One region of the Saccharopolyspora sp. ASAGF58 genome, then DNA from elsewhere that is predicted to be linked to it. Evidence: riboswitches for the same ligand, from Rfam matches in the RefSeq annotation. Region 1 holds a riboswitch; each other region holds the start of a gene.
What was found. Region 1 has a riboswitch for cobalamin ahead of FDZ84_RS04720 (HoxN/HupN/NixA family nickel/cobalt transporter). Riboswitches for the same ligand answer to the same signal wherever they lie in the genome.

Region 1 (7,866 bases):
CCTGGCGAAGAAGCTGCGCGCGGCCGGAATCCGCGCCGGGGCACTGCACGGCGGCAAGGCCCAGAACGCGCGAACCCGCATCCTCGACGAGTTCAAGAGCGGCGAGACCGAAACCCTGGTGGCGACGAACGTCGCGGCGCGCGGCATCCACGTCGACGACGTCAGCCTCGTGGTGCACGTCGAACCCCCGACCGACCCCAAGGACTACCTGCACCGAGCGGGCCGCACGGCCCGAGCGGGCGCGACCGGCACTGTCGTCACCCTGGTCACCGACGACCAGAAGCAGGCCTTCCGGACCATGGCGAACCAAGCCGGCGTGACGGCCACGACCACCACGGTCAGCCCGGAAGACGCCGAACTGACGCGCCTGACCGGTGCCCGCGAGCCCATCGGCGTCGCCATCGCCACCCCGAAACGCGAAGCACCGCGCAGCCGCGGTGCGCAGCAGCGCGAGCGCGGTGCGCAGCAAGGCGAAGCGCGGCGTAGCCGTGGCGCGAAGCACGGTGAAGCGTCGCGCGGGCGCGACGCGGGCAGAGCGCAGCGCTCGTCCCACGAGCCCGGCGAACGCCGGGGCGAGCCCCGCGGGCGCGGGCCGCGCCGTGCGGAGCGCGGCTTCGGCGGCCAGAACCCCCGCGGCGGCGCCGACGGCGGACGCGCAGCGGCCGGAGGCCACAGCGAAGCCGGAGGCCGCGGCAGCGGCGGAGGCGGCCGCAACGCGCACGGCCCGTCGGGCCGGAGCGGGCGGGGAGGCCACGGCGCCCGCAACGACCGCGGCGGAATGCGACGCGACCGCACGTAGGCGCCGAGTCCGCTGCGAAACCGCGCCGACCTCAAGACATCGGCAGCATGGGCGCAGTTCCACGAGGGATTGCGCCCATGCTCCCTTGAAGTGCTCTTTCAGGAGTGGCGTCGTCACGTAGACCTGGATGAACGTCGACTGCCAGCGAGACCTCGATCTCCCGGGCGATCGCGGCATCGCGGCTACGGCCGGTGGCCGAAAGCCCGGTCAAGAGCTCGGTCGCAACGCGGGACCAGCCAGCTGCCTATGCGACTGTCCGTCCACTGAGGAACCAGAGGATGCCGGTCCTGGACCACCAGAACGGGCGCTTCAGCGGGCCGCATTCCCGTTTCCGCAGGCCAAGTGCCGTAAGCCTGTTGGTTGCCATAGCAGCCCAAGAGGCTCACGGGGCGCACCTGCGCAGCTAACGTCCAGGCAGGAGTCGTCGTGCTCAGCTGACCGACGTCCCGCTCACCTGGTCACCACTACCCGCCTCCACCCGATCCGAGAGCTCCCTATTTCAGGGCTGCGACCGGGCCGATGACGACCACCGCCGGGGGCTTGATGTCGTGGGCCCGGACTTCTTCGGCGACCGCTGCGAGGGTGGTTCGCAGGGAGCGCTGGGTGCTGGTCGTGCCTTCCTGGACCACCGCCACCGGGGTGTCCGCCGGGCGGCCGTTCTTGATCAAGACGTCCGCGAAGGCCTCGATGCGCTGCACCGCCATGAGCAGCACGAGGGTGCCGCGCAGCCGCGCCAGCGCCGTCCAGTCCACCAGGCAACGTTCGTCGTCGGGCGCGACGTGCCCCGAGACGACCACCACCTCGTGGGCGACTCCCCGATGCGTCACCGGCACGTCGGCGACCGCCGGGGCTGCGAAGGCGCTGGTCACACCGGGCACGACCGTGACCGGCACGCCGGCTTCGGCGCACGCCAGCAGTTCCTCGAAACCGCGACCGAAGACGTACGGGTCGCCGCCCTTCAGGCGCACCACGAACTTGCCCGCCCGCGCGTTGTCGATCAACGTGCTGTTGATGACCTCCTGGTTTGCGGCCCGGCCGTAGGGGATCTTGGAGGCGTCGACGACCTCGACGTGCGGACCCAACTCCTCCAGCAGCTCCCGCGGCGCGAGGTGATCGGTGATCACCATGTCCGCCTTGGCCAGCAGGCGGCGCCCGCGCACCGTGATCAGGTCCGGCGCCCCCGGGCCGCCGCCGACCAGCGCCACGCCCGGCTCCGGCGGCTCGGCGTGCTCGTCGGCGACTCCCGCCTGCAGCGCCTCCAGCAGCGCGTCGCGCACCGCCGCACTCCGCCGCGGCTTGCCGCCGGCGAGCACTCCGAGCAGCAGCCCGTCGTGCTCCGCCACTGCGGGCGTCACCGCGCTCCCTTCGGTCGCGCGGTCCGACCGCACGCAGAACACGCGGCGCCGCTGCGCTTCCGCGCCGACCGCGGCGTTCACCGCGTCGTCGGACGCGGCTGCCACCGCGTACCAGGCTCCGTCGAGGTCGCCGTCGCGGTACCCGCGCCGGCTCCAGGTGATCTCCCCGGCGTCGGCCAGGGCCTCCACCGCCGGGGTCGCCCCCGGGGCGATCACCTCGACCGTTGCTCCGGCGCTGATCAGCCGGGGTAGTCGCCGCTGCGCGACGGTGCCCGCGCCGATCACGACGACTCGGCGCCCGGTGAGGTCGAGTCCGGCGAGGTAGTGCTTATCGGGTTGTGTGGCCATGTGCGTGTCCGTGTCCGTGACCGTGTCCGGTCGGATCGTCGGGGTGGTGGTGCGGTGTCTGCGGTGCGCCCAATTTGTCCTCGAACCCCGGCAGCAGCACCCGGTAGGCGCAGGTGTCGCAGTTCATCCGGATGTCGCCGTGCAGGGCCTCGTGGTAGCGCTCCACGACGAGATCTACCAGGGCGTCGCAGTCTCCCAGGTATCCGGCGACGCGGACGTCGATGTCCGGCGCGGAGCTCGCGTACTCGCGTGCCTGGTCGACCACGCGCTGCGGAAGCACGCCGTCGAACAGGAAGTACGGGGCGACCACGATCCGCTTCGCCCCGAGCCTGCGAGCCCGTTCCAGCCCACCGGCGACGTCCGGTGGTGCCAGGGAGATGAACGCGGTTTCTACCGTGTCGAAGCCGCAGGTCTCCTGCAAGAGCCGTGAGACCTTGCACACTTCGGCGTTGGCGTCGGGGTCGGTGGAACCGCGGCCGACGAGCACCACGGCGGTGTCGGGCCAGTCGGCGCGCGGCACCACGGCCTCGATCCGTTCGGCGAGCAGTTCCAGGAGGATCGGGTGCGGTCCGAGCGGGCGGCCGAACACGAACGACGTGCCGGGGTGGCGGCGGACTTCGCGTTCCAGCGCGGCCGGGATGTCGCCCTTGCCGTGCCCGGCGGCGACGAGCACGAGCGGCACGGCGGCCATCCGGCGGTGGCCGCGGGCGGTGAGCTCGCTCCAGGCTTCGGTGACCGCGGGGGCGGACAGCTCGATGAACCCGCCTGCGATGTCGACGCCTGCGGCCGACATCCGGGTGCGCAGGCGGTCGAGGAAGGCGTGGAACTCCGTCACACCGCTTTCGTCCACCGTGCCGTGGCCCACGACCAGCAGCGGTTCGGTCACCGGTTACCTCCAGGTTCTGCCCAGTAGAGGAGGGCATTGATCGCGGCGGCGGCGATGGCCGCACCGCCGCGTTCGGTCAGGGTGGTCACGGCCGGTAGGCCGCTGCGCCGCAGCGCGGCCTTGGCGTCGACCGCGCCGACGAAGCCGACCGGGACGCCGACGACGAGCGCCGGGCTGAGCCGGCCGGTCTCGGCGAGGCGGATCAGCTCGAACAGCGCGGTCGGGGCGTTGCCGATGGCCCACACCGCGCCGTCGGGGTGCTCTTCGGCGGCCAGCCGGATGCCCGCGGCGGATCGGGTCAGGCCGGCGGTCGCGGCGAACTCGGCGACACCGGGGCGGTCCAGGCCGATTTCGGCCGGGCGCGCGGTGATCCCGGCCGCGACCATGCGCACGTCGGTGATCAGCGGCGCGCCGTCGAGCAGCGCCGCGCGGCCGGCCCGCAACGCAGTTTCGCCGGCGACGACCTCGCCGGTCCAGCTCGGGTCGGCGGTGGTGTGCACGACGCGCTCGACGACCGCCCTGGCCAGCGGCGGGAAGTGGGCGAAATCGGCCCTGGACCGCATGATCCGGTAGGACTCGGTCTCGATCGGGTGCACGGTGCGGTCGGCTGGAGTGCCACCGCTCTCCCCGGCTGGAGTGCCACCGCTCTCCCCTGCTGGTGCGAAACCGCCGCTCATTCGACTTCGGGCTCCTTCCGGGATTTGAGGTGCCACCACAGCGCCGCCCCGCCCCAGACCGCCAGGAACAGCCCGAGCGTGATGTAGCCGAGCAGTTCGAACTGGTCGCTCACGGCCGCGATCCCGTCCAGGAACGACAACCCGTGCTCCGCCAGCAGTCCACAGAGGACGATGAAGGCGATCACGGCGGCCAGCACGACGGTCAGGGCCGTGGTGGTCACGTTCACCCACAGCCGCCGCAGGGGCCGCGCCAGCGACCAAGTGTAGGCGCGGGACATCAGCATCCCGTCCACGCTGTCCACTGTGCACATTCCGGCGGCGAACAGCAGCGGCAGGCTCAGCACCGCGATGGCGGACTGGTGTTCGGTCGGCGACACCATGGCCAGCACCGTGATCTCGGTGGCCGTCTGCATGCCGAGCCCGAACAACAGCCCGATGCCGAACAGGTGCCAGGAGCGGCCGACGCCGCGCATCCGCCCGCGCAGCAGCCGGGCGAGCAGGCCGCGCCGCCCCAGCACCAGCTCGACCTCGGCCTCGTCGACCGCGCCGCGGCGGGCGCGGCGCAGCAACCGCAGGGCGTCGCGCAGCACCAGCGCGTTGAGCACCGCCAACGAGCTCAGCACGGCGACCACGATCAGGTCCACGACGGTGGCGACCTGCACTCCGGCCTGCTCGGCCCACTGCTGCGCAGCGGGTCCGGCAATGAAGGCGATCGCGGCGGCGAGGAACAGCACGACGCTGGCGTGCCCGAGCGCGAACCACATGCCGGTCGACACCGGTCGGCGGCCGCGCTGCATCAGCAGCCTCGTCGCGTCGTCGATCACCGCGACGTGATCCGCGTCGAACCCGTGGCGCAGGCCGAGCAGGTACGCCGTCGTCCCGGCGGCGGCCAGCCCGCCGACCGCGCTGAACGATTCTTGTTGCAACAGGTAGGCGCTCCAGCCCGCTAGGTGGAGCACTCCGACGGCGGCCAGTACGACCGCTGCTTTCCGGCGCTCGGCGGCGCCCCAACCGGCCTGCGGCCGACTCGCTTCGGTATCCCAAGACATGGGATCTCCGACCTCCTGGGTTTCCCGCCCGAGGGGCTCGGTGTCCGCGCGTCGCGGCGCGACGCGGGGCCGACGCGCAGTCTCCTGACTCCCGGATCGACGCGGTTCCCCTGCCTTCCAGCTGCTGGCAGCCGTGGCAACGAGTGGGGCCCACTCCCCGGTCACAGTGGCGGGACCGTCCCGGATTCGCACCGGGTTCCTGCACTGTCGGCGGCCGTATCTTTCCTTGCCCACCACCCAAGGTCAAACCCCGTGAGGTCGATCACCGATCCGGCCAGCGGATACCCAAATGGGTGAATTCGACTCTTTCGCCGTTCCGGTCGGCCAGCGCATGCTTGGGCTACGGCGACCTTGAGAGCCCGGTTTTCCTGGGCTTATCTGATCAAAAACGGGAGAGATCGAGTAGGCTGCCAGGCGTCGGGATGCTCCCGGCAACGGCCCGTTCAGGACCCAAGGATCACACGTATCAGCCAAGGCTGGTGAACCGTTCGTTCGGGGTCCCTGGCAAAAGATCGGGACGTAGCCATCACCGCAGCTCGCGGAACGATGGCCGATCGGCTGAGACTGCCCAGCCTGGACTCCAGCCGTGCACCAGTGGTACGGCGGAGAGCGAAATGTCCTGCTCGAACAAGTAACAGCAACGAGTAGGAAGCAGGCGACCATGAACGAGACCCACACCATCACGTTGAACCTGCAGGTCGTGGAGGCGGGCGCGAAGACCACCGCCGACGTCGGTTTCACCACTCCGGGCGGTCAGGCGCTGCACGGCCACGGCACGGCGCGGCGCCACCCGGACGACCCGGAGGTACCGCAGATCGGCGACGAGATCGCGATCGCCCGCGCCCTGTTCGAGCTGGCGCACAAGCTACTGGACAACGCGGCGCAGGACATCGGCGACCGCCTGCACCGCCGCGTGCACCTGCCCGCCTGACGCACAGGTGAAGGGCACCTTCGGCGGTCCGGGGGCGCCCTTCACGTCGTCCGCAGCGCGATCACGAGTGCCGCGATCGCGGGTGGCTGGCCCGCGCCGACGCACGTGTTCGTGCCGATCGGCTATGCGCTGCTCGCGGGCAGGTCAGCCCACCGCCTCCTGGATCCGCTTCCAGGCCGCCAGCACGTGACGCCGCTCGGTCTGCGGCGAACCGACCGCGAGCCGCAGCAGCGTCCCGCCGCCCACCTTGGTGTGGGTCAGGTACAGCTCCCCCGACTCGTTCAGCGATTCCATCAGCCGGTGGACCCGATCACCAGCGTCCTCTGTGGATAGTTCGGGGAACAGCGGCCGGAAGCAGACCAGGCCCAGCGGGTGCGGCTCCAGCAGCTCGAAGCGTGGGTCGTCGCGGACCCAGCCAGCGAACTCCTGGGCGAGGCCGACGGTGGTGCGGATGTGCTCGCGCAGCCCTTCCGCGCCGTACCAGCGCAGCACCGACCACAGCTTCAACGCCCGGAACCGGCGACCCAGCGGCACCTGCCAGTCCCGGTAGTCGATCACCTCACCGGACGCGGTCGCCGGGTTGCGCAGGTACTCGGGCAGGATCGACAGCGCGTCGATCATGGGCCGCCGGTCGGCCATCCACAGCAGGCTGCAGTCGAAGTTGGTCAACAGCCACTTGTGCGCGTTGGTGCAGTAGGAATCGGCGAACTCGGCGACGCCGTCGTTGATCCAGCGCAGCTCCGGGCACACCGCGGCAACACCCGCGTACGCCGCGTCCACGTGCAGCCAGACCCCACGCGCCCGGCACACGTCGCCGACCTCACGGACCGGATCGATCGCGGTCGTCGAGGTGGTGCCGATCGTCGCGCACACGAGTGTGGGCACCGCGCCGGCGGCGAGGTCCTCGGCGATCAGGGCGTCGAGGTGCTTCGGGTCCATGCCGAGCGAGTCCGGGTCGACGTCGACGATCCGGACGTTGTCCGCGCCGATGCCGACCATCCGCGCCGCGCGCTCCAGGGACGAATGGGTGTGCGTGGAGACATAGAGCATGTGGCGCCGGGTGATGCCCCGGCTCGCGACCTGGCCGTCGCTGACCCGCTGCAACGCCGCTAGGCAGGCGACCAGCGCAGCGCTGGAGGCGGAGTCCTGGATCACCCCGCCGCCGACGGCATCGGTCCGGAAGTGCTCGGGAAGGCCCAGCAGCTCGGCCATCCAGTCCACGACCACAGTCTCCAGCTCGGTGCACGCGGGACTGGTCGCCCAGACCATGCCCTGCACGCCGAGCCCGCTGGAGAGCAGGTCACCGAGGATCGACGGGCCGGTGGCGTTGGCCGGGAAGTAGGCGAAGAAGTTCGGGTGCTGCCAGTGCGTCACGCCCGGCATCAGCACCGCGTCGAGGTCGCTCAGCACCCGCTCGAACGGCTCGCCCTGCTCGGGCGGATGCGCCGGGAGCTGCGACCGGACCTCACCGGGCCGCACCTGCGACCGAACCGGATGCTTCTCGACACCGGCGTAGTAGTCGGCGATCCAGTCGACGACCTGCCGACCGAACGCCCGGAACTCCTCCGGCGACATGTGGCCACTCATCACAGCCAGCTAAGCACGCCCCCGCACCCGAAGCCAGGGACGAAGAAGCCGCGGCAGAGGAGGGCGAATCATCCGTCTTGGCTCAGTCTTCCTGCTCCGATTCGGACAACCGCCCGACACGCGCGTCGGTCGGGAGGCCATAGTGGCCCGCCGCCTCGGACACCCGGACCTTTTCGTCCAGCCCTGCCGCTTCAGCCAACCCTGCCACGCGGGCACGTCGAGCGCGCTCGCGGT
Region 2 (7,866 bases), 3.6 Mb from region 1:
CTGGCCGCCCTGAAGCACTACGGCGGCGTCGGCGGACACGAGTTCAGCGGCACCACATTGGCCATGGCGCAGTACGTGGCCAGCGGCGCCGACCTCGAAGCCAGCCAAGAAGTCTCAGACCTGTGGCGGGTGCTGCGCAAAGCCATCCGGGCCCACGACCAGCGCAGGCGAACCAGCAAGCCAACAGCAGCAGGTGCTCAACAGCACGTTCGCGGCGGCCCCATCCGCAAGGCCTTCACCCGCCCGTAGCACCTGGGGTGAGCCCAACGCCTCAGCTGGCCGGGTCCGGTTCGGTATGAGTGACTCCGCCCGCTGCTGGTGCGCCACCGATTCCAGGCGGCGGCGCTCCAACGCCGACACCGACCTGGCATCGGCCGCAGGTTCGTCGGGCATGCGGTGCTCCCGGTCGGCAGCACCGGCTGGCCGGGAACCTCGATTGCCGAGTCAGCGGGAATACGGGGCGCGGTACAGGATCGGACGCAGAACTGGCAGCGATGGAAGCTACCGCTTGGCGCGGCCACGGTGCCACACGCGAGAAGCCGCATGGCTGATGAATCACGGCGCCTGAAATGGCGACAGAAATGGCTTCCCTAGCAGGCCACCGGTCGTAGCGACCCGGTCCAGCACACATTGCGGTCATCATCGCGGCCCTGCAGGACGTGCGGCCTGCGTGCACCGCAAAGTTCGGCGATAGCTGTCGCTCTCGCCCGTGGCGACGGCTTCCGGGGCCCGCGGGATCACGCGTGTGTGGCCGTGCCGGTGAATCGGATGTGCGGTGGGCCTTCCGGATTCGGCTTGGTGATGGCGCATTCCACGCCGTAGACCGTTCGGACCAGGTCCTCGGTGAGGACTTCGGCGGGGCTGCCCGCCGCTACGACCGCACCGCGCTGGAGGACGACCAGCCCGTCGCAGAAGGTTGCGGCCAGGTTCAGGTCGTGCAGCGCCACTACCGCTGTCACCGGCAGTCGGCGGACCAATTCCAGGAGCGCGAACTGGTGGGCGATGTCGAGGTGGTTGGTCGGCTCGTCCAACAGCAGTTCCGTTGGCTGCTGCGCGAGCGCGCGGGCGATCTGGACGCGTTGGCGTTCGCCGCCGGAAAGGGTGTGCCAACGCCGGTCGGCCAGCGCTTCGAGGTCAGCGTGCATGAGTGCCCGACGCACTGCCTCCGCGTCGGTGTCCCGTGCGGTGCCCCACGAACTGCGGTGCGGCGTGCGACCGAGGGAAACCACTTCGGTGACGGTGATGTCGAGCTCGGTGGTGGATTCCTGGTCGACCAGGGCGATCCGGCGGGCGAGGGCGCGGCGGCCGATGCCCGTGATGTCCACGTCGTCGACGAGGACCCTCCCCGAGGACGGTTGGCGCAGACCGGCGAGCAACCGCAGCAGCGAGGACTTCCCAGATCCGTTGGGGCCCAGCAATCCGAGGGTCGAGCCGGGTTCGACCTCAACGCGTATCCCGTTCACGATTGCCGCGCCACCGCGTGACCACGACACGTCCAGGGCGCGCAGGCTCATGGCATGCCTCTCCTCCGGATCAACAGGAACGCGAAGGCGGGCACTCCGACCAGCGCCGTGACGACACCGACGGGCACTTCCTGCGGCGCGGCCACGGTTCCGGCCAGTGCATCGACCCAGACCAGCAGGACCGCGCCGAGCACTGCGGTGGTCGGCAGCAGGGCGCGGTGTCGGGTACCTACCAGGAACCGGGCGGCTTGCGGGAGCACGAGCCCGACGAAACCGATAGCACCCGAGGTGGCCACCAGCGTCGCGGTCAGCAGCGCGGTTCCCACCAGCAGCAGCCCGCGAACTCGCGCCACCGAGATGCCCAGCGAAGCGGCGGAATCGCGACCGAAGGCGAACGCGTCGAGCGAGCCGGCCTGCGACTGGCAGAGCAACAGCCCCACCGCGCAAACGATGCCGGCCAGCGCGACGTCGTCCCACCGCGCTCCGGCGAGCGAACCGAGGAGCCAGAACAGCACGCCCTGGGTCTGCTGGGCGTCGGCGGAGGTCATCACGATGTAGGAGGTCAGCGCCGAGAACAGCTGGCTGCCGGCGACACCGGCGAGGATCACCCGGCTGGTCCCGCCGCCTGCCAACGCCGACAGCCCCATCACGAGCGCGAACGCGACCATGGCACCGCCGAACGCCCCGGCAGCCAGCCCGATCGTCCCGGCACCGACCCCGAGCACCGCGATCGCCACCGCGCCGGTGGACGCTCCCGCCGAAATCCCCAGCAGGAAGGGATCCGCCAGCGGATTCCGCAACATCGACTGCAGGACCGCCCCGCACACGCCCAGCCCCGCGCCACAGATCGCGGCCAGCAGCGCCCGCGGCAGGCGCAACTCCCACACGATTCCCTGCGTGATCCGGGAAACGCCGGTGGTGCCCAGTCCCAGCTTGGCGCGGACCACTTCGGCGACCTCTGCGACCGAGATGTCGGCAGGCCCGATGGTGATCACGAAGGCGATCGACACCACGAGCACCGGCAGGGCGCCGCCGACCAGCCAGGCGGCGCGGACCTGACGCACCACTACCGCTCCACGGCGACGAGCTTGTCGGCGAGCGCCTCGATCCCGTCCACGGTTCGCATGCTGGTGTTCAACGCGGTGCCGGACATGGGGATCCAGTTCTCGCCGCGCACGACGTCCAATTGGGACACTGCGGGATCGGTGCGCAGAAAGTTGATCTTGGACTGGAGGCCGTCGCCTTCCTGATCCCGGGTGAGGTCGCCCAGCACGAGCAGCGTCGGGTTGCGGCTGAGTACGTCCTCCCAACCGACCTGCGGCCACATCGACGCGACGTCGTCGTAGGCGTTGCGCACTCCCAGCGCGCGCGTCATGATCCCCGGGGATCCGGTTCTACCTGCCACGTAAGGCGCTTCGGTTCGCGCGAACCAGAACAGCACCGATTGCTCTTGCCGGGAGGGCAGATCCGCGACACGCGCCTGCGCAGCAGCGACCCGTGCGCACATGTCGGCGACCAGCGCCGCACCGCGGTCCTGCACCCCGAAGATCGTGGCGATCTCTTGGACCTCGCGGTAGATGTCCGCCAGTTCGGTCGGCTCGCCCAGCGGCGCTTCCTCCGGGAGGCAGTTGCTGGGCGAGAGGTAGGTTGGTACGCCCAGCTCTTCGAAGCGTTCGCGGGAGGCGACCATCGAGTCGGTGAAGACCGCTTGGTAGGCGCCGAGGACGATGTCCGGCTCAGTCGCGAGCACGCTCTCGAACGACGGGGCGTTCTCCGCCAGCCGGGGCACCTGCTCGTTCGCGGCGGCGAGGTGCGGTGCGACTGGGTCGGTCCAGGTCGCGGTGCCGACCATCCGGTCCTGCAACCCCAGGGAGAGCATGATCTCGGTCGTGCTCTGGTTGAGGCTGACAGCTCGTTGCGGCGGCGCTTCGACGACGACGTCCTGACCGCAGTTGCGCATCGAGACGGGTTCGCCACCGGCGCGCTCGTCGGCCGGGGGCGCCGAACAGCCGCAGAGGGCAATGGCCAGCACGCCTGCGAACAGGGTCTGGTGCCCTGGCCGAGACGCGCGAAACCGCGCGGGGAACAGCATCGTCCGCATCCTTAGCTCGGGCTCGTACGCGGAGCCGCCAATTCGCCGACCGGTTGGCGCGCTGGACCTGCGCCGACCGGGAACCAGCAGGTCTTCGGGCTCGGGTTCTGCTGGACGGAGAACCTTCCCAGGCGGGTGCCCAGTGGTCCGGCCCGCTCGTGGGCCGCCCCGTCCATCACCCCTACCGCTGCGCGTCAGCTCCGGATTCCGACCGGATTCCCTGACCCGTACACCGGGTACGACTGATTCGCTCACACCCTAACCGCCCGACGTTGCGCGACCGATGTGAGAGATCTCGCACGGTCGCGCCGCGTGCGGCTGCCGTGGTGCCGAGCGTCGGGCGTGTTTCCCGGGCGATCGGATATACCTCCATCCACATGGTGGCGCCGCCCGCGAACGCGTTCTGCCCCGGCGAGTTCCGCGACGGTGGGCAATTCCGTGCCAGAGCAGCTGGGCGACCTCCTCGAACGAGCATCGGGTGGCCAGGTCCTCGACCGGGTGGCCGCGGTAGGTCAGCCAGTTGCTGTCCGGGTTGACCATGGAGATGTAATCCCGGCGACGACCCCGGGCAGTCCCTTGTGGACCTTCTTGCTGCAGGTGGGCATGATTGTCCCCGCTGCGGAATTCGGAACGGTCGAATGATTCGGGGTTTATCCGGGAAAGGGTTCTGGAGGGGGAAGGTCCTGCATCCGGTCGACCAGATCGCGCCGCCGCGCTCGGCGATGGTGGCCAAGCCGGTCTCCGCGGCGTGCATTGCCAGCCGCAGCAGGGTGCGGGTTGCTGCTCCAGCGTCATGTCCGCCGAGCGGGCCAACCGGCTGCTCCAGGGGAGCTAACCCGTCGCGTTCTCCCACGAATGTCGAGTCGGTTTGCCTAGTGTCGGCGGGACCGACATCAGGCGTCCGCTGGCCGGGGGTGTCGATGCCGAGGGCGACCAGCCCTCTGGGGCTGTGCGGTGCGAGCGGCTCGCGATGTCGGCCGGACGCGGGGTGCTGCCAGGGGCCCCGCGTCGAAACCCGACCGACGGGAGTGTGCTTGATGATCAACCGACGATGGCGCGGGGCGGTCGCCACGATCGCCGCCGCGGGGCTCGCCCTCAGCGCACCGGCGACGGTGCAGGCGTCCGGACTGGACGGTCGTGAGATCGGGCCGGCCGCGGAACAGAAGACGATGCTGCTGGTGCACGGCTACAACCCGGATCCCCCCACCAACTGCAACGGGTCGACCTGGGACAAAGCCCTCGAATACTACCAGGAAGCGGGCGGCCGGGATCGTTCCTCGATGCGGACGATCGGCTACTACGAGGGCGACCGGGCATTCTGCGATGACGTGATCGGCGACGGTCAGGCCGACCGCGAGCGGCCCATCCAGGAAATCGCCAAGGACTTCGCCAACTACATCTACGCGGAGTACACCAGCAAGGGTGAGGAGGTCGACATCGTCGCGCACTCGATGGGCGGCCTGATCACCCGCGTCGCGGTGCTCGGCACCCGCGAGGGCTGGAGCGGCTTCCCACCCAGAGTGGCGGTGGAGGACATAGTCACGCTCGGCACCCCGCACCAGGGGCTGATCAACGGGTGCCGCAATCCCGATGCGGATCCCGACGACAAGTGCACCCGGCAGTGGAACCAAATGACCCCGGCGGGCGAAGGCGGGTCGGGTTTCATCGACAAGCTGCACGAGTCCGCGCCCGGCCGCAACGACCGCGGCTTGGACGATCCGTGGGCCGCCGGGATCGACTGGAGCCTCGTCAGCTCGCTGGAAGACGAAACCGTGTCGTACTACTCCGGCATCGACAAGGGCTACTTCGCGCACCAGAAGTACGGTTACGACGAGGATCTGAACGACAACGGCGTCGACGAATGCTCGGACCCGAACGTCAGCCACGCCAACCTCCGGCAGCTGACCGGTGCGGGCGGTTACTGCCTCCGCTACTGGCACCACGGGGCGGACGGCGGCCCCTACACCACCGAGAACGGCTGGTCCCCACTGAAGGTGGCCTTCAAGGCAGTCACCTACAAGGGCGACGACCTACCGCGATGACGACCGACCGCGGTGACGACCGACCGCGGTTACAACCGACCGTGGTGCGGGCCCGATTTCCGCACCACGGTCACACTCCCGCTGCGGCCTGGATCGCATCGTTGCGATGCACGCCCGTTGGCTCACCGGTACGACGATCAGGCCTGAACACTCGGATTTGACCGGTCAGCGGTGCGGCGGGAGCTGGCCCGAGCCAGCCCGCCAAGGACCATGGCGACCAGCCCCAGCACCAGGGCCAGGTAGCCCCCGACGATTCCATTGCCGGTGCCGGGGCCGCCGTCGGCGGTGACCGCCACCAGCCCGCCGTTGACCACGGCGATCAGCCCCGCCACCAGGGCCACGATGGCCCCCCTTTTCCCGGTGCCGTTGCCGATACGACCCGCGGACCGAGCCCGAGCCAGCCCGCCGATGACCACGCCAACCCCCGCCAGTAGCGCCGCCGAAGTGGCCCAGACTCGGTCGGGGGTCCAGCCGTAAACAAGGGGCGCGGACGGCTGGGCTAAGGCATGCGCGGCCGCCGGTGTGGCAAGCGCGAAACCTCCGAGCAGTGCGACTGCGGCGGTGGCAAACATGCGACGGACGGACATGAGGTGCTCCTTCTCCCACGACTGGACATCGCTGATCATGTCCGCTGGACCCACCGCCGGTCGTTGTGCGGACGCAGGCAATTTCGTGCTGCCGCCGGTGCCGTAGCCGGCTGCTGCGGATGCCGCAGGAACCGCGAAACTACCGCGGGTGCGGTAGGCGCCCGATCATCTGTGCGCGGGAGTCGCCCGCGCGAACAGCTGGCTAGGGTTCACGCATGAGCGGCGGACGGATCGGCGTCAGGGACTGGGTGATCGCCGCCGGCGTGGCGGCGGCCCTGCTGGCCGCCGGTCGGCAGACGGCACCGCCAGTGGCATCTGGGTCAAAGACGGCGAGCGAGGGAGATACCGTCGGCTAGGTGCAGCATGACGATCTCGACGCGCGAGTCGGCCGCCGCGTACCGGTTGAAGGCGTCTATTGCATGGGCCTTGGTGCCTGACGTGGGTTCGATAACTGCCCCGGAGAACAGGGTGTTGTCGACGATCAGGAGTCCGCCGGGGCGTACGCGGGGAACGAGCTCGTTCCAGTAGTCGATGTAGCTGGGCTTGTCAGCGTCGATGAAGACCAGGTCGATATGCGGTTCTGTCGGCAGTGTCCGCAACGTTTCCAGGGCTGGGCCGACGCGGGCTTCGATCCGCTCGGAGAGCCCGGCGCGGCGGAAATATTGCCGCGCCAGGTCGACGCACTCGGTGCTGATGTCGCACGTGATCAACCGTCCCTGTTCCGGCAGTCCACGGGCTAGGGCGATGGTGGAGGAGCCCGTGAATGTGCCAACTTCCACCACGGTGCGTGCGCCGGTGAGCCGGACGAGAAACGTGAGGAAGGCAGCTTCGTCACGAGGGACCATCATGTGCGCTGTGTCGGGCACGACGGAGAGGGTGTCGGTTGCGAGATCGTCGAGCACCGGATCGGCCGGGGCGCTGTGGTCGAGAATGTATTGATATAGCTCGGACGTGACCTGCAGGCTCTTAGGCGTGGTCATCAGGGAAATCCTCTTGTGTGTTCAGTAGTGATTGGTGCTTGATCAGGTTCCTGGATACGGGCCGGGTCGCCAGCGTCGGACACCAACCTGCGGGGTGCACTGGGCGGTTCGTAACCAGGTGTGGGATGTGTGAGAGCACGGGGCGCTTCGGTGCTGCGATGACGCGGTCGTAATGTGCGAAGTCTCGACAGCAGCCCGCTGCGGCAGGTGCTGGCCGATCTCGGCCTGGAACAGAAGGAGACCAGCACCCGGATCGTCCAGTTGGAGGTGGCGGGCCGGGAGTTGACATCGTAGGGCTTCCATCACCGGCTGGTGCTGTCTCGGGGTATCCCGGGCTGTGAGGGTACGACCTTCCTCGCCCGCTGGTGTGGCAAGTGTCCTGGTGACACACTCGGCTCCTCCTGCGAGCGCACTTCCGCTGTCAATGTAGACGGCGAAGTCGTGCCGACACGGATGACGGTTTTGCGGGGATTGGTCGAGGTGTCTTGGCCGAGAATATTTGGGACGTCCTCCAAGTCCAGGAAGGTGGCAATCAGGTCACGCGGATTGAGGCGGCCTGCGGCGAACAGGCGAATGAGGTAAGGAAAGATGCCGCCGGAATGCCCTCGTGCCCCGACCAATCTCGCCGCGGAGGAAACCCAGGGATTGGGGTCGATGCTGACCGGGAGGTGCGTGCGGGAGATCAGGACGCAGCGGCTTCCC
Region 3 (7,866 bases), 2.2 Mb from region 1:
CGTCGTAAGGAGTGACCCGCCGGACTCGGCCGATGTGACACGCCTACACCGGCGACGCTTCCTGGCGGGCAGCGATCAGGCAACTGCGGGTGGAGAACCCGGCCGTGGTGCTCCCGGATGCCATGAAGGGCAGCCACCTGTCGAAAGGTCGCCGACGTCGGTGGTGTGCCACGGCGGTCCCGGAGTCGATCGGGCTGCGCACCAGCCGGATCAACGGTTGCAGCGCCTGCATCCAAGGCCACTTCCGGCGGCATCACCGCCCGGTCACGGATGCGGCCAGATACCGGAGGTGCCGCGGCGGTGGCTGTCGACGAGGTGCGTGTCGACCATGCCGATCGCCTCCATGAGCGCGAACATGGTCGTCGGGCCGACGAATGCGAATCCCTTGCCCCGCAGTGCTTTTGACAGCGCCACGGATTCCGGTGACGTGGTGGGGATCTCTGTGATCGTCCGCGGGCGTGGCGTGGTGTCCGGTTTGAACGACCAGACGAATGCTTCCAGACCGTCCTCGGCGCGCAGTTCGGTGGTCGCGCGGGCGTTGGTGATGGCTGCGCGGATCTTGGCTTTGTTGCGCACGATTCCTGAGTTGTCGAGCAGGCGCGCGACATCTTCCTCGGTGTAGGCCGCGACGGCGTCCGGATCGAAGTGGTCGAACGCTTCGCGGAAGAAGGGGCGTTTGCGCAGGATCGTCGCCCAGGAGAGCCCGGCCTGGAAGCCCTCCAGGCTGATCCGCTCGAAGAGGGCCTGTTCGCCGCGCACGGGCATGCCCCATTCGGTGTCGTAGTACTCGCGCAGCAGTGGATCGCGGGCCGCCCACGGCGGACGCGCCAACCCGTCCTCGCCGATCACGACCCCGGCGTCGGTCGTGGTGTCTGCCGCTGCGGGACTCAATGTCTCGCTCTCCTCGGGTTCTCGTGGTGTGCGACCGGTACCTGGCCGCAGGTGCTTTTGGGTTATACCAGCAGAAAGTGCTCAAGGGGTCGAATCGGTGCGGTGCAGGAGCATGGTGCGGACCACTTCTCAGGTGCCGCCGTCACGGGTTGCGCCGCGCAGCCCGTCGAAGGTTCCCACTCGCCGAGGGCGATCAGGTCCTCGGTGGCGAAGGCGGTGCCGATCGTGCGGGCCGTTCTTCCACTCCCGGTACCGATCGGGCAGGCACACCGCGCAGGGCCGGTAGCCGGCCGCACGTGCGGTGGCCTCGTCCGCGAAGAACACCCGGTGCGCCATGTAGCCTCCGTCGGCGATCGCGCGCAGCGCGGACGGGCAGTCGAGCCGCCCGTAGATCCTGCCGCGCCGGTATCCGCCGAGGCGACCTGGCGCGGCGCTTACGTACGGTCGCCCGTCGGCCCCGAGCAGCGTGTAGGTCATCAGGTCGCGTCGTGGAAGACCAGCCCCAGCGTGTGGCGCCGTCCGGAACGCACCGGCGAGACCCCATGCCGCACCGGAGACGCGGACCAGCCGCGCGCCGAGCGCACCGGCCGGTCGCGAGTGGTGAACGCCAGGCCGTGCCCCTGCGGGATCAGCGTTGCGGTGCCCCGGGACTGGGCGCGGGAGCGCTGCTCCACCAGCGTGCTCATGCTGCCTCCAGGTTCAGCAGGATTGCTTTGGCCTCCACGCCGCCGACGTATCCGCCCGAAGTGCCGTCCGAGCGCACGACGCGGTGGCACGGCACCACGACCGGCAGCGGGTTCGTCGCGCACGCGCTACCCACCGCGCGCACCGCCCTCGGGCTCCCTGCGACCGTGGCGACCTCGGCGTAGCTGGCGGTTCGGCCGTAGGCGATGTCGGGCAGGTGCGACAGCACGTTGAGCCGGAACCCGCGCGAGAGGCGCCAGTCCAGCGGCAGGTCGAAGGTGCGCCGCCGCCCGGAGAAGTACTGCTCGATCTGCCGGGCGACCTCGTCCAGCCGGTCCGGTGCCCGCAGGATGCGCGGGCTGATCGTCGCGGCCAGCGACGCCAGGACTTTGTCGTGCCCCTGACGGGCGAAGGCGACCCGCACCAGGCCGCGTTCGGTACCGGCCAGCAGCAGCTCGCCGACCGGAGTGTCCATCGTGCGGTAGGCGACGTCGAGCAGCCCTTCCCGCTTGGCCGCGTTCACCAGCTCGATGTGCAGCCGCTTGCTGGCGTCGAAGTCGATCGCCGGGAGCGCGTCGAACAGGTGCCTGTCGTCGTTTTCGTGGATCGTCATCATCGCGCTTCCCCTCCCACGCTCGTGGCATGTCTGTACGTCGTGCGCAGTGTCTTTATGCCGTCCGCCGCGGCCCGGCGGGCGGCATCGGTGCTGCCGCCGAGGATCGCGGCGATCTCGGCGTAGGGCAGGTCGGCCAGGTAGTGGTAGGCCACCGCCATGCGCTGCTTGGTGGGCAGCGCGCTCAGCGCCGCCCACAGGTCTCCGTCCCAGTCCTCCGGGCGGCCCGTGGTGCTGGGCCGCTCAGGCACGCGCTCGACCATCACCGGTCGGCGTGCCGTCGCCCGGGTGACGTCGACCGCCTTGCGGTGGGCGATCGTGACCAGCCAGGCCTCCACGTTCGCGTCTTCGGCGAGCTCCGGGTAGGCGCGCAGCGCGGCCAGGAACGTCTCGGACCAGGCGTCCTCGGCGTCGGCCGGTCCGAGCACGGCCCGGCACACTCGCAGCACCATCGGGCCGTACTCGTCAACGATCTGCTCGAACGGTTTCACTTTCACTCCCCGTAGACGGCCCGGCCCGTCGGAACGTGAGATGCGGATCCGGCCCACGCCGCGATCGTCACCCGCCCGGGGGCCCCGCCGGTCGCGCGCCGCGCCGGCCCGCGGCTCGGGCGTCGCGACCCCACGTGACGAGCCTCTCACCGACGGCGCGAGGGCGAGCCGGAAGGGCGTGTTCACCACGGAAGTCACCGGATGCGCGGTGGTCGTCCGGCACGGTCCGCGCATGCCCCGGGCCCTTGCCAACGGCTGCCCAGTCGGTAGCCTCCGTTGTGCTGGTGGTTCGTCCACCCGGATCGCGACGGGAGTCGTGGCCGCGGGCGGGCGAGGCAAGAGGGAATCCGGTGCGAATCCGGGACTGCCCCGCAGCGGTGAGTGGGAACGAACGCCGTCCCCGGTCCGAGACCGGGCACAGCACTGGGCATGCGTGCCTGGGAAGCGACGGCCAGTAGGAACCCCGGCGTCGGCCGGGACGTGCCCGCGAGTCCGAAGACCTGCCACCGGTGCGCGCACCCGGTGGTGCGCGCGGTCCGGGGTCTCGCGGGAGGACCTGGCGGACGACCGGTTCGCGCCGCGCGGCGTTGCCGGTTCGCCTGCGCCTTCCCAGACCTCGGGGCATCCGTCGTCGAGCTCGCGAGGAGAGGGCGTTGACCAGCAAGATCGGATCTACCGTACTCGGCTATCCCAGGATCGGCCCCAACCGGGAACTCAAGCGCGCGTTGGAGCGCTACTGGTCGTCCCGCATCGACGAGGCGGAACTGCGTGCGGTCGCGCGGGAACTGCGCGTCGACGCGTGGCGCGCGCTGCGGGACGCGGGCCTGGATTCGGTGCCGGGCAACACGTTCTCGTTCTACGACCAGGTGTTGGACACCGCGGTCACCTTCGGCGCGGTCCCGCCGCGCTTCGCCGGGCTCGGGTTGGGTCCGCTGGACACCTACTTCGCGATGGCGCGCGGGGTGGAATCCGCGCCGCCGCTGGAGATGACGAAGTGGTTCGACACCAACTACCACTACCTGGTGCCCGAGATCGGTCCGGACACGCGGTTCTCGCTGGCCGACCGCACGCCGGTGGAGCAGTACCGGGAGGCCGCGGCGGAGGGCGTGACCACCCGACCGGTGCTGGTCGGCCCGCTCACCTTCCTGCTGCTGGCCAAAGCCGCCGACGGGGCCCCCGAGTCGTTCCGGCCGCTGGATCGGCTCGACGGGCTGCTCGATGCTTACGCGGAGCTGCTGGGCGAACTGCGCCGGGCCGGTGTGGAGTGGGTGCAGCTGGACGAGCCAGCGTTCGCTGCGGACCGCACGCCGGACGAGCTCGATGCGCTGCGCGCCGCGTACCAGCGGCTCGGTGAACTGGAGGAGCGCCCGAACCTGCTGGTCGCGGGCTACTTCGGTGATCTCGGCGAGGCTCTGGGCGCGCTGGCGTCCAGCCCGGTCGAGGCGCTCGCCGTCGATCTCGTCGCCGGGAAGTCCACAGTGGCTTCGGTGTCGACGGTTCGGGGCCTGAGCGGCAAAACCCTGGTCGCCGGGCTCGTCGACGGGCGCAACGTCTGGCGCACCGATCTGGACAAGGCGCTTGCAACCGCAGCCACGCTGCTCGGCTCGGCCGACGAGGTAGCGGTCAGCACGTCGTGCTCGTTGCTCCACGTGCCCTACGACGTCGCGGCGGAAGCCGCCATCGATCCGCAGGTGAAGTCCTGGTTGGCGTTCGCCGCGCAGAAGGTTCGCGAGGTGGTCGTCCTCGGCCGTGCGCTGAGCGAGGGCCGCGACGCGGTGGCTGGTGAGCTGGCCGAGGCACGAGCCGCGATTGCCGACCGCGCCAGCGCGGACCGGGTCCGCAACCACCGCGTCCGGGCGCGGCTGCAGGCTCTGCGGCCGGAGTACTCGCAGCGCAGCGACTACGAGGCGAGGCGCGCCGCCCAGCAGAAGTCCTTGCGCCTGCCCGCATTGCCGACCACGACGATCGGTTCGTTCCCGCAGACCACGGACGTCCGCAAGGCGCGCGCCGCGTTGCGCTCCGGCCGCATCGACCAGGCGACCTACCGGCAGCGGATGCGGGACGAGATCGAGCGCGTCATCCGGCTGCAGGAGGAGATCGGGCTCGACGTCCTGGTGCACGGCGAACCCGAGCGCAACGACATGGTGCAGTATTTCGCCGAGAACCTGAACGGCTTCGCCAGCACCGACAACGGCTGGGTGCAGTCGTACGGATCGCGGTGCGTGCGGCCGCCGATCCTCTTCGGCGACGTTGCCCGCCCGAAACCGATCACTGTCGAGTGGACGAGTCACGCCCAGCGGTTGACCGAGAAACCGGTCAAGGGCATGCTCACCGGCCCGGTGACGATCCTGGCGTGGTCGTTCGTCCGCGACGACCAGCCGCTGGCGGACACCGCGAAGCAAGTCGCGCTGGCCATCCGGGACGAGGTGAACGACCTGGAAGCCGCCGGCATCCGGGTCGTCCAGGTCGACGAGCCCGCCTTGCGCGAACTGCTGCCCCTGCGCTCGGCACAGCACGCTGACTACCTGGACTGGGCGGTGACGTCGTTCCGGCTGGCGACCTGCGGCGTCGCCGAGTCCACCCAGATCCACACCCCCTGTGCTATTCGGAGTTCGGCGATGTGATCAACGCGATCGTGGCGCTGGACGCCGACGTCACCAGCATCGAGGCCGCCCGCTCGCGGATGGAGGTGCTGGCAGACCTCAACGCGGTCGGCTTCGGTCGCGGCGTCGGGCCCGGCGTTTACGACATCCACTCGCCGCGCGTGCCCGAGACCGCCGAGGTCGTGGATCTGTTGCGGGCCGCGCTCGCGGCCGTTCCGGCGGAGCGGTTGTGGGTCAATCCCGACTGCGGGCTGAAGACCCGCGGCTACGCCGAGGTCGAGGCGGCGCTGAAACACATGGTCGGGGCCATCGCCGAGCTGCGCTGACGGCGGACCCGCGGGCGGCGCGTGCGTCGAACAGGACTCCGGTCAGGTGTTCACGCGGCGGATGGGAGTTGGTCGTCGCGTCGGACCAGTGCCGCGTAGCGGCCGTCGGCGGCCAGCAGTTCGTCGTGCGTGCCGCGCTCCACGATCTGGCCGCCGTCGAGCACCACGATCTGGTCCGCGTGGCGCACGGTCGACAACCGGTGCGCGATCGTGATCGTGGTCCGGCCCGAGGACAGCTCGTCGAGAGCTTTCTGCACCGCGCGTTCGGTCCGGGTGTCCAAGGCGCTGGTGGCCTCGTCGAGGATCAGGATCGGCGGGTCGCGCAGGATCGTGCGGGCGATCGCGAGCCGCTGCTTCTCCCCGCCGGAGAACCTGTATCCGCGCTCGCCGACCAAGGTGTCGTAGCCGTCCGGCAGCTCGGCGATGTGGTCGTGGATCTTCGCCGCCTTCGCCGCGGCGACCAGTTGTTCGTCGGTGGCGTCGGGCTTGGCGAAGCGTAGGTTCTCGGCCACCGAGGCGTGCAGCAGGTAAGGCTCCTGGGAGACGACGCCGACCGCGGCGGCGAGCGTGTCGAAGCCGAGCTCGCGCACGTCGACACCGTCGATGCGCACCTGCCCGTCGGTGACGTCGTAGAGGCGCGGCACCAGGTAGCTGAGCGTTGTTTTTCCGGACCCGGTTTCGCCGACCACGGCGAGGCTGGTGCCGGCCGGCACGGTCACGTCGATTCCGGTGAGGGTTCCGTCGGTGCTCTCGGGAGAGTAGGCGAACGACACGTTCGCGAACCGCACTTCGCCCTCGATCGGCGACAGCCGCTCCGGCCGTTCCGGTTCGTCGATGTCGATCGGCAGGTCGAGGTATTCGAAGATGCGGCCGAACAGCGCCAGCGAGCTCTGCACGTCCACACCAGTGGACAGCAGCGACAGCGTCGGCCGGAACAGGGCCTGCTGCAAGGTTACGAAGGCGACCAGCGTGCCCAAGGTGATCAGCGGGACGCCGAAGGTGCTGGTGACGCCGGCCGCCCAGTAAATCAGCGCGGGCAGCGCGGTCATCACGATCTGGATGCTCGACATCCGCCACCGGCCCGCCATGCTGGAACTGACTTCGAGCCGGGCCAGCTCGGCCGACTCGGCGGCGAAAGCATCGGTGAGAGATTGCGCCCGGCCCATTGTGCGACCCAGCAGGATTCCGTTGACGGAAAGGGATTCCTGCACGCCGGCGGACATCGATGCGAGTTGACGCTGCCGCTTCGCGGTGATCCTCTTGCGTTCCCGGCCGATCCGGCGGCTGACCCACACGAACACCGGCAGTAGGGCCACCGACGCGATCGTCAGCCGCCAGTCCAACGCGACCATCGCAATCACGGTGGCCACCACGGTGGTGAGGTTGGAGACCAGCGAGGTGGCGGTGGACGTGACGGTGGCCTGCATGCCGCCGATGTCGTTGGCGATGCGGGATTGGATCTCGCCGGTTCGGGTGCGGGTGAAGAACGCCAGCGACATGCGTTGCAGCCGGGCGTAGACCGTGGAACGCAGGCCGTGCATCACGCTCTGCCCGACCTTGGTGGACAGGTACGTCTGCGCGACGTTGAACACGCTGGTCGCGACGGCCACGCCGATCATGCCGAGCACAAGTGCGGTCAGCAGGCCGAGCCGTTGCCGCGGGATGGCGACGTCGAGGACCTCGCGCAGCAGGAACGGCGACGCGACGGAGACCAGGGACGACGCGGCGACCAGCAGCGCGACGACCAGGAGCATGCTCCGGTGTGGGCGGAAGAGGCCGCCGATGCGGCGGAGCTGCGCGGGTGGGGGAGTGGTTTTCTCGGGCGCTGACATAGGCGGCTCCAGTGATGGCAGATGCGGAGACGCCTTCATATTTACCATAGCTCACTATTACTGTCACTCTGTTAAACTGGCCGGGTGGATGCCGGTGGTGAAGAAGAACGTCTCGGCGGGCTATTCCTGCGGCTCGCCAAGTCCGCGCACGTCCTGCAGCGGCGCGGTGCCGGGGATCTCGGGCTGACCCCGGCGCAGGCGCGTGCGCTGTCCGTGCTCGGCAGGTGTGAGACGCCGCCGCGCATGGCGGAGCTGGCGGAACTGCTGCACGTGGTGCCGCGAGCGGTGACGCCGATCGTCGACGCCCTCGAGGACGTGGGCTTGCTGCGGCGCGAGGTCGATCCCGGAAATCGCCGCTCCACCCTGCTGGAACTGACCGGGGAAGGCCGGAAGATGTGCAAGCGGCTGGCCGACATCCGCGCCCGC
Region 4 (7,866 bases), 2.7 Mb from region 1:
CCAGCTCGTTCTGGGCGCCCGGCAGGTCCAGCGAGACGCGATCGCGGCCCTCGGTCTCGACCTCGTCGTTGGTGCCAACCACGACGACCGCGACGTCGGAGTCGCGGGCGATCGCCAGCGCGGCGGCGAGTTCGCTCGCGTCGTCCCACTCCTGCGCTCGGTGCCCGATCCCGACCGCCACCAGCGCGTCGGGGCGCTGCGGGGTGAACTCGACGGTCATGTTTGCCCGGCCGTCGGCGTCCAAGTCCGACTCGACGAGCACGACGTTGAACCGCTGCTCGGGCGGTTCCAGCATGCCGCCCAGCGGGTCGTCGATCCCGTTGGTGCGCACCACGTCCGCAGCCAGCACCTCCCGGCCGGAGAGCTCGACGCGGAAGCGCCCGGTGCCGTTCACCCCGAACACGTGCTCGCCGAGATCGAGTTGGAGCTTCCCCTGCAACCGCAACGCCTTCGCCCCGGGCGGCAGGCCGCCGAGCCACATCAGCCGCTCGGTTCCGCGCAGCTCGCTGTCGAGGACTTCTCCCTTGTCACCGAGGTATTCGACCCGGATACCGGTGCCCTCGCCGGCCGGGTCAGCAACCTCCTCGCGCGGGATCACGTCCAGCAACCGCCGATGCCGCACACCGCGCTGGTAAACCACATCCGCGTCGGGCAGCGCCGCGCGCAATCCATCCAGCGGAGTCACCACGTGCGGCGGGCTAACGTGCGACGACCCGCCTCCCTGCACCACCGGGATGGTGGCGTTCTCACCGATCACCGCGACCTTGGCGACCATCGGGCCGATCGGCAGCAGCGGCGCATCATCGACGATCTCGTTGCGCAACAACACGAATCCCTGCGTCGCGAGCCGCCGGATGACCGGCCTGGCCTCCCCCGAAGGCCCGCCGCCGGGTTCGGAATCTTCGAAAGCACCTACCCGATCGGCCAACCGCAGCACCCGCAGGACCTTGTCGTCGAGAACTTCTTCCGGGACCTTGCGCCGCGCCACGGCCGCTGCGAGTTTCCCGTCGCTCCACGGGCTTTTCGGGCCGGGCATGGCCAGGTCGAGGCCGCCGAGCGCCGCCGCCTCCAGCGAGCGGGTGGCAAACCAGTCCGACATGAGCATCCCGTCCCACGCCCACTCGCCCTTGAGGACATCGTTCACCAGAGCGGAATTCTCGGTCATCGTGCGCCCGTTCACCGAGTTGTAGGCGGCCATCATCGCCCACGGCGAAGCCTTCGCCACGATCCGCTCGAACGGCTTGAGGTAGATCTCGCGCAGCGCCTGCTCGTCGACCACCGCGTCGTAGCTCAGCCGCTCGGTTTCGCTGTCGTTGGCGACGTAGTGCTTCGGAGTCGCGGCCACCCCGCGCGACTGGATGCCCGCGACGACCTCGGCACCGATCTCGGCGATCAGCAGCGGATCCTCCGAGAAGTTCTCGAAATTCCTGCCCCCGAAAGGACTTCGGTGCACGTTGATCGTCGGCGCCAGCACCACGTGCACACCCCTGCGGCGCGCCTCGTCGCCGAACACCTCACCCGCGGTGCGCGCCGCCGCCCGATCCCAGGTCGCCGCCAGCGCGGACGCCACCGGGAACAGCAACGACGTGTCGCGCTCGTCCCATGCCGTGCCGCGCACCCCGTTCGGCCCGTCGGAGAGCACCAACGACCGCAGCCCGATCTTCGGCATCGGGTGCAGGGTCCAGAGGTCGGCACCGGTCAGCAACCGCGCCTTCTCTGCCGCTGTCAACTCCGAAACCAACGACAGGAGTTTCGCCTCGTCCACCGCTACCCCTTTTCGCCGACCTCCGGCCGCCAAGTCTCGACCACCTCGCCCGCACTGTCGACCAGGACCACGACACTCCGTTATCTGCCCATCCGATCACTCCCCGAACCCAACATGTAGTGTGTCGCTCGCTGGTGGTTCACCGGAGGCGTCCGGTGAGGCAAGAGGGAACCCGGTGCGAATCCGGGACTGCCCCGCAGCGGTGAACGGGAACGAACGTCGTGACCCGGCTGCCTGACGGCAGCGGGTAGAGCACTGGGCGAGCAGCCTGGGAAGCCACGACCAGTAGGCCGCCCGTGAGTCCGAAGACCTGCCGCCGGTGCACGCTGCGAAGCGTGCTGTCCGGGACTTCGAGGGCGGGTCCGCGTGGACGACCAGCGGCTCCTGCCGCCGTGTCTCCTCGCGCGCCGTCGTGGTCCGCCGAGCTCGCGAGGGAGAGAGCCCGTGACGGCGACACTCAACGACTGGACCCGCGTGTCCACTGTGGTCCACCACGCCTGCGCCGGACTGCCCGGCGTGTCGGCCGATGCCGTGCTCGAAGAGGTGCGGCGCACCGGCTACGCCGGTATCAGCGACGACGAGCTCTCGCTGGCCCAGGTCATGGCGGCACGCACGCTCATCGAGACCGAGCCGAACTATTCGCAGGTCACGGCCCGCCTCTTGCTGGACCGGATGCGCCGCGAGGCGCTGAGCTTCCTGGGCGAGCCGCAGGAGGCCGACCAGGAGCAGATGCGCGACCACTACCCGGCGTACTTCGCCGACTACGTGCGCCGCGGTGTCGAGCTGGAGCGGCTCGACCCGGAACTGGGCTCCTTCGACCTCGACCGGCTGGGCCGCGCCCTGGTGCCGGAACGCGACCTGACCTTCGGCTTTCTCGGCCTGCAGACTCTCTACGACCGCTACTTCCTGCACGAAGACGGCGCCCGCTTCGAGCTGCCGCAGGCGTTCTTCATGCGGGTCGCGATGGGCCTGGCGCTGCGCGAGGACGACCGCGAGGCGCGGGCGATCGAGTTCTACCACCTGCTGTCGACGTTCGACTTCATGTGCTCGACCCCGACCCTGTTCAACGCCGGCACCACCCGGCCGCAGCTGTCCTCCTGCTTCCTGACCACTGTGGACGACGACCTGTCCGGGATCTTCCACTCCATCAGCAACAACGCGCGGCTGTCGAAGTACGCGGGCGGACTGGGCAACGACTGGACGCCGGTGCGTGGCATCGGCGCCCACATCAACGGCACCAACGGCAAGTCCCAGGGTGTGGTGCCATTCCTGAAGATCGCCAACGACACCGCCGTGGCGGTCAACCAGGGCGGCCGGCGCAAGGGCGCGGTGTGCGCATACCTGGAGACCTGGCACATCGACGTCGAGGAGTTCCTCGACCTGCGCAAGAACACCGGCGACGACCGCCGCCGCACCCACGACATGAACACCGCGAACTGGGTGCCCGACGAGTTCCTGCGCCGCGTCGAGGCCGATGAGCAGTGGACGCTGTTCTCCCCGGATGAGACGCCTGACCTGCACGACCTCTACGGCAAGGCGTTCGCCGAGCGCTACCGCGCCTACGAGCAGGCCGCCGACCGCGGCGAGATCCGCGTGTTCCGCCGGGTGCGCGCGGTGGAGCTGTGGCGGCGGATGCTGACGATGCTCTTCGAGACCGGCCACCCCTGGATCACCTTCAAGGACCCGTGCAACCTGCGGTCGCCGCAGCAGCACAGCGGGGTCGTGCACTCCTCCAACCTGTGCACCGAGATCACCCTGAACACCAGCACCGACGAGGTGGCGGTGTGCAACCTCGGGTCGATCAACCTGGCCCGGCACGTCGACGCCGACGGCATCGACGCCGCGAAGCTGGAGCGCACCACGCGCACCGCCGTGCGAATGCTGGACAACGTCATCGACATCAACTTCTACACGATCCCCGAGGCACGCCGGTCCAACCTGCGGCACCGGCCGATCGGGCTGGGCCTCATGGGCTTCGCGGACGCGCTGTTCGCGCAGCGCATCCCGGTTTCGTCGGAGGCCGCCGTCGAGTTCGCCGACCGCAGCATGGAGCAGATCAGCTACCACGCGATCGCCGCGTCCAGCGAGCTCGCGGCCGATCGGGGTCGGTACGAGTCCTTCGACGGATCGCTGTGGAACCAGGGAGTCCTGCCCATCGACTCGCTCGACCTGCTCGCCGACGCCCGCGGCGGCGACGTCGACCTGGACCGCTCGTCCACCCTGGACTGGGAGGCGCTGCGTGAGCGGGTGCGCACCGTCGGGATGCGCAACTCCAACGTGATGGCCATCGCCCCGACCGCCACGATCTCCAACATCTGCGGCGTGAACCAGTCCATCGAGCCGGTCTACCGCAACCTGTACGTCAAGGCGAACATGTCCGGCGACTTCACCGTGGTCAACCCGCACCTGGTCGCCGACCTGAAGCAGGCCGGGCTGTGGGACGAGGCGATGATCGCCGACCTCAAGTTCCACGACGGCAGCCTGCTGCCGATCGAGCGGATCCCACAGCAGTTCAAGGAGCTCTACGCCACCGCGTTCGAGATCGAGCCGCGCTGGCTGGTGGAGGCGGCGGCACGCCGGCAGAAATGGATCGACCAGGCGCAGTCGCTGAACCTCTACGTCTCCCGGCCCAGCGGCCGAACGCTCGACGAGCTCTACCGCCTCGCCTGGCGGAAGGGCCTCAAGACCACGTACTACCTGCGCTCCACGAGCGCGACCCACGTGGAGAAGAGCACCCTGCGCGGCACCGACGGCAAGCTCAACGCCGTCCCGACGGCGCCGACCGCCACCGGCGCTGCTTGCTCGGTCGAAGACCCCGACTGCGAAGCCTGCCAGTAACACCCCACCCGGGTCACGCCGCAATTTCAATGGAAATCGAATCGCCGATTTCCATTGAAATTGCGGCACCCCGAGGCCGGGTCCCAGTCAAGTCCTGTTCGACGCGCGGACTCGACCTGCGCGATTTCCCTTGGAGCAACACAGCATGACGTCCCTGCAGTCCCCATCCTCGGCCGCCGGGCTCGGCGAGATCGACCGCGCCGGTGGGCGCGTCGACGTCGGAGACAAGGCGATGATCAACGCCCGTGCCGACGTCAACCAACTGCTCCCCCTCAAGTACGGGTGGGCCTGGGAGAAGTACCTCGCGGGCTGCAACAACCACTGGATGCCCACCGAGATCTCGATGCAGGCCGACATCGCGCTGTGGAAGTCCACCGACGGCCTCAGCGACGACGAACGCCTGCTGCTCAAACGCAACCTCGGCTTCTTCGCCACCGCCGAATCCCTGGTGGCCAACAACATCGTCCTCGCCGTCTACCGGCACATCACCAACCCCGAATGCCGCCAGTACCTGCTGCGGCAGGCCTTCGAGGAGGCCGTGCACACCCACACCTTCCAGTACATCTGTGAAAGCCTCGGCCTCGACGAGGGCGAGCTGTTCAACATGTACCGGGAGATCCCGTCGATCGCCGATAAGGACGCCTGGGCGCTGCAGTACACGCGCAGCCTGGAAGACCCGGACTTCACCACCGGCAGCACCGAAACCGACCAGGCCTTCCTCCGCGACCTCGTCGCCTTCTACGTGATCTTCGAAGGCATGTGGTTCTACACCGGGTTCGCGCAGATCCTCGCGCTGGGCCGGCGGAACAAGATGGTCGGCATCGCCGAGCAGTACCAGTACATCCTGCGTGACGAATCGATCCACCTGAACTTCGGCATCGACTGCATCAACCAGATCAAGCTGGAAAACCCGCACCTGTGGACCGAGGAATTCCAGGCCGAGATCCGGCAGATGCTCACCGAAGCCTGTGAGCTGGAAATCGCCTACGGTCGCGACACGATGCCCCGCGGCATCCTCGGCATCAACGCCGGCCTCTGCGCCCAGTACATGCACTTCATCACCAACCGGCGCTGCGCCCAGCTCGGCCTGGAACCGGTCTTCCCGGAAGCCGACAACCCCTTCCCGTGGATGTCGGAGGCCATGGACCTGAAGAAGGAGAAGAACTTCTTCGAAACCCGGGTCATCGAATACCAGTCCGGCGGCTCCCTCCAGTGGGACTGACTCCCCGACCGACCAGGTGAAGCGAACGGCCTGTTCACGCCATTAGGGGCGGAGTGAACAGGCCGTTCGCTTCAATTGTGATCACTCCCACCCGTCGACGATGTAGCAACCCGCCGCATTCAGGCCCCCGCCCCGCCGGCACGTGGCCTAACGTCGGGTGATGATCACACCGGCTGAGGGGAGGGAAATGTGATCATCTGAGGATTCCGGAGCACCGTCCAACGGCTGGCCGGCCTGCTGCTCGTCTGCCCGGGCTGCCGCGGGACGGACGCGACGACCCTCAACAAGGGTGTCCCGAAGTTCACGCTGTCCTTCGTCCCGCTATTCCCGGCCAGCACCCGGTACACGCTGACCTACACATGGTGCGGCACGATGTCTCCGATCAGCAAGGATGAGGCGGAACAGCTCCAGGCCCAGGCACCGCCGCAACCCAGCAGGGCCTGCGGTCTTGATCACGAGCAAACCGCTCCTTCCGACGCGGAGCCGACCAGCTTCGCATACTTGCCGAGCACGCCTTTGCGGAGAAGCGGCGCCGGTGGGGACCAGTGCTCGCGGCGCCGCACGAGTTCATCGCCGTCGACGAGCAGGTCCAGGGTGCGGTTGGTGAGGTCGAGGCGGATCGGGTCGCCGTCCTGCACCAACGCGATAGGTCCGCCATCGGTCGCTTCCGGCGCGACGTGCCCGATGCACAGCCCGGTGGTGCCGCCGGAGAATCGGCCATCGGTGACCAGCAGGACGTCCTTGCCGAGGCCGGCGCCCTTGATCGCGCCGGTCACGGCGAGCATCTCCCGCATCCCCGGCCCGCCGCGCGGCCCCTCGTAGCGGATGATGACGACGTCACCGGGCTTCAGCGAGCCGTCCTCCACGGCGTCCATGGCACCCTGCTCGCCGTCGAAAACCCTTGCCGTACCTTCGAAACTCGTCGAATCGAAGCCCGCGCTCTTGACCACCGCGCCGTCGGGCGCCAACGATCCGCGCAGGATGGTGAGACCGCCGGTGGGGTGGATCGGGTTCGACAGCTGGTGCAGCACCTCGCCGTCCAGCTCCGGAGGGTCGAGCTCGGCGAGGTTCTCCGCAACGGTGCGACCGGTCACCGTCATGCAGTCGCCGTGCAACAGGCCCGCGTCCAGCAGGGCCTTCATGACCACCGGCACTCCACCGATCCGGTCCACCGCAGGCATCACGTACCGGCCGAACGGCTTGACGTCCGCCAGGTGTGGCACCCGGTCGCCGATCCGGTTGAAGTCGTCCAGCCGCAGATCGACCTCGGCTTCCCGCGCGATCGCGAGCAGGTGCAGCACGGCATTGGTCGACCCGCCGAAGGCCATGGTCACGGCGATCGCGTTCTCGAACGCCTCCTTGGTGAGGATCTGCCGAGCGGTCAGCTGCCGGGCCAGCAGGCCGACCACCACGCGGCCGGCTTCGCGGGCGCTCGCGTCGCGACGCCGATCCACCGATGGCGGACTGGCCGAACCCGGGACCGACATGCCGAGCGCTTCGGCCGCGCAGGCCATGGTGTTAGCGGTGTACATCCCGCCGCAAGCGCCCTCACCAGGACAGATCGCGCGCTCGATGCGGTCGACCTCCTCGCGCGTGATCAGGCCGCGCGCGCACGCACCGACCGCTTCGAAAGCATCGATGATGGTGACCTCGCGGTCGTCGACGTGCCCAGGCAGGATCGAACCGGCGTAGACGAACACCGAGGCCAGGTCGAGTCGGGCCGCGGCCATCAACATGCCCGGCAGGCTCTTGTCGCAGCCGGCGAGCAGCACAGAGCCGTCCAGCCGTTCGGCCTCCATCACGGTCTCGACGGAATCGGCGATGATCTCCCGCGACACCAGGGAGTAGTGCATGCCGACGTGCCCCATCGAGATGCCGTCGGAGACCGAGATGGTGCCGAACTCCATCGGATAGCCGCCGGCCGCGTGCACGCCTTCTTTCGCCGCCTGGGCCAGGCGCTGCAGCGAGAGGTTGCACGGGGTGATCTCGTTCCAGGATGACGCGACCCCGATCTGCGGCTTCGCGAAGTCGGCGTCCTGCA

Region 2: it holds a riboswitch for cobalamin, as region 1 does, so the genes downstream of both, FDZ84_RS22125 (ABC transporter substrate-binding protein) here and FDZ84_RS04720 (HoxN/HupN/NixA family nickel/cobalt transporter) in region 1, are expected to answer to the same signal.
Region 3: it holds a riboswitch for cobalamin, as region 1 does, so the genes downstream of both, metE (5-methyltetrahydropteroyltriglutamate--homocysteine S-methyltransferase) here and FDZ84_RS04720 (HoxN/HupN/NixA family nickel/cobalt transporter) in region 1, are expected to answer to the same signal.
Region 4: it holds a riboswitch for cobalamin, as region 1 does, so the genes downstream of both, FDZ84_RS18020 (ribonucleoside-diphosphate reductase subunit alpha) here and FDZ84_RS04720 (HoxN/HupN/NixA family nickel/cobalt transporter) in region 1, are expected to answer to the same signal.

The regions. Positions count from the first base shown of each region.
Region 1 is NZ_CP040605.1:1,057,438-1,065,303, forward strand. Features, by position in the region: gene FDZ84_RS04700 (DEAD/DEAH box helicase) at 1-799, shown strand, start outside; gene cobA (uroporphyrinogen-III C-methyltransferase) at 1,294-2,502, opposite strand; gene FDZ84_RS04710 (sirohydrochlorin chelatase) at 2,483-3,388, opposite strand; gene FDZ84_RS04715 (precorrin-8X methylmutase) at 3,385-4,065, opposite strand; gene FDZ84_RS04720 (HoxN/HupN/NixA family nickel/cobalt transporter) at 4,062-5,114, opposite strand; cobalamin riboswitch at 5,192-5,316, opposite strand; gene FDZ84_RS04725 (DUF1876 domain-containing protein) at 5,776-6,045, shown strand; gene FDZ84_RS04730 (pyridoxal-dependent decarboxylase) at 6,190-7,620, opposite strand; gene FDZ84_RS39925 (hypothetical protein) at 7,715-7,840, opposite strand.
Region 2 is NZ_CP040605.1:4,608,045-4,615,910, reverse strand. Features, by position in the region: gene FDZ84_RS22140 (hypothetical protein) at 1-249, shown strand, start outside; gene FDZ84_RS22135 (ABC transporter ATP-binding protein) at 738-1,514, opposite strand; gene FDZ84_RS22130 (iron ABC transporter permease) at 1,511-2,527, opposite strand; gene FDZ84_RS22125 (ABC transporter substrate-binding protein) at 2,530-3,555, opposite strand; cobalamin riboswitch at 3,623-3,817, opposite strand; gene FDZ84_RS22120 (citrate/2-methylcitrate synthase) at 3,814-4,095, opposite strand; gene FDZ84_RS22115 (triacylglycerol lipase) at 4,593-5,597, shown strand; gene FDZ84_RS22110 (DUF6223 family protein) at 5,735-6,184, opposite strand; gene FDZ84_RS22105 (O-methyltransferase) at 6,505-7,164, opposite strand; gene FDZ84_RS22100 (alcohol dehydrogenase catalytic domain-containing protein) at 7,467-7,866, opposite strand, start outside.
Region 3 is NZ_CP040605.1:6,877,639-6,885,504, reverse strand. Features, by position in the region: gene FDZ84_RS32385 (DNA-3-methyladenine glycosylase I) at 265-891, opposite strand; gene FDZ84_RS32380 (Ada metal-binding domain-containing protein) at 1,021-1,368, opposite strand; partial or broken gene FDZ84_RS32375 (2OG-Fe(II) oxygenase) at 1,368-1,583, opposite strand; gene FDZ84_RS32370 (methylated-DNA--[protein]-cysteine S-methyltransferase) at 1,574-2,191, opposite strand; gene FDZ84_RS32365 (RNA polymerase sigma factor) at 2,188-2,685, opposite strand; cobalamin riboswitch at 3,017-3,181, shown strand; partial or broken gene metE (5-methyltetrahydropteroyltriglutamate--homocysteine S-methyltransferase) at 3,333-5,608, shown strand; gene FDZ84_RS32355 (ABC transporter ATP-binding protein) at 5,659-7,440, opposite strand; gene FDZ84_RS32350 (MarR family winged helix-turn-helix transcriptional regulator) at 7,525-7,866, shown strand, end outside.
Region 4 is NZ_CP040605.1:3,763,435-3,771,300, reverse strand. Features, by position in the region: gene FDZ84_RS18025 (glycoside hydrolase family 3 protein) at 1-1,765, opposite strand, end outside; cobalamin riboswitch at 1,884-2,098, shown strand; gene FDZ84_RS18020 (ribonucleoside-diphosphate reductase subunit alpha) at 2,210-4,603, shown strand; gene FDZ84_RS18015 (ribonucleotide-diphosphate reductase subunit beta) at 4,749-5,825, shown strand; gene ilvD (dihydroxy-acid dehydratase) at 6,278-7,866, opposite strand, start outside.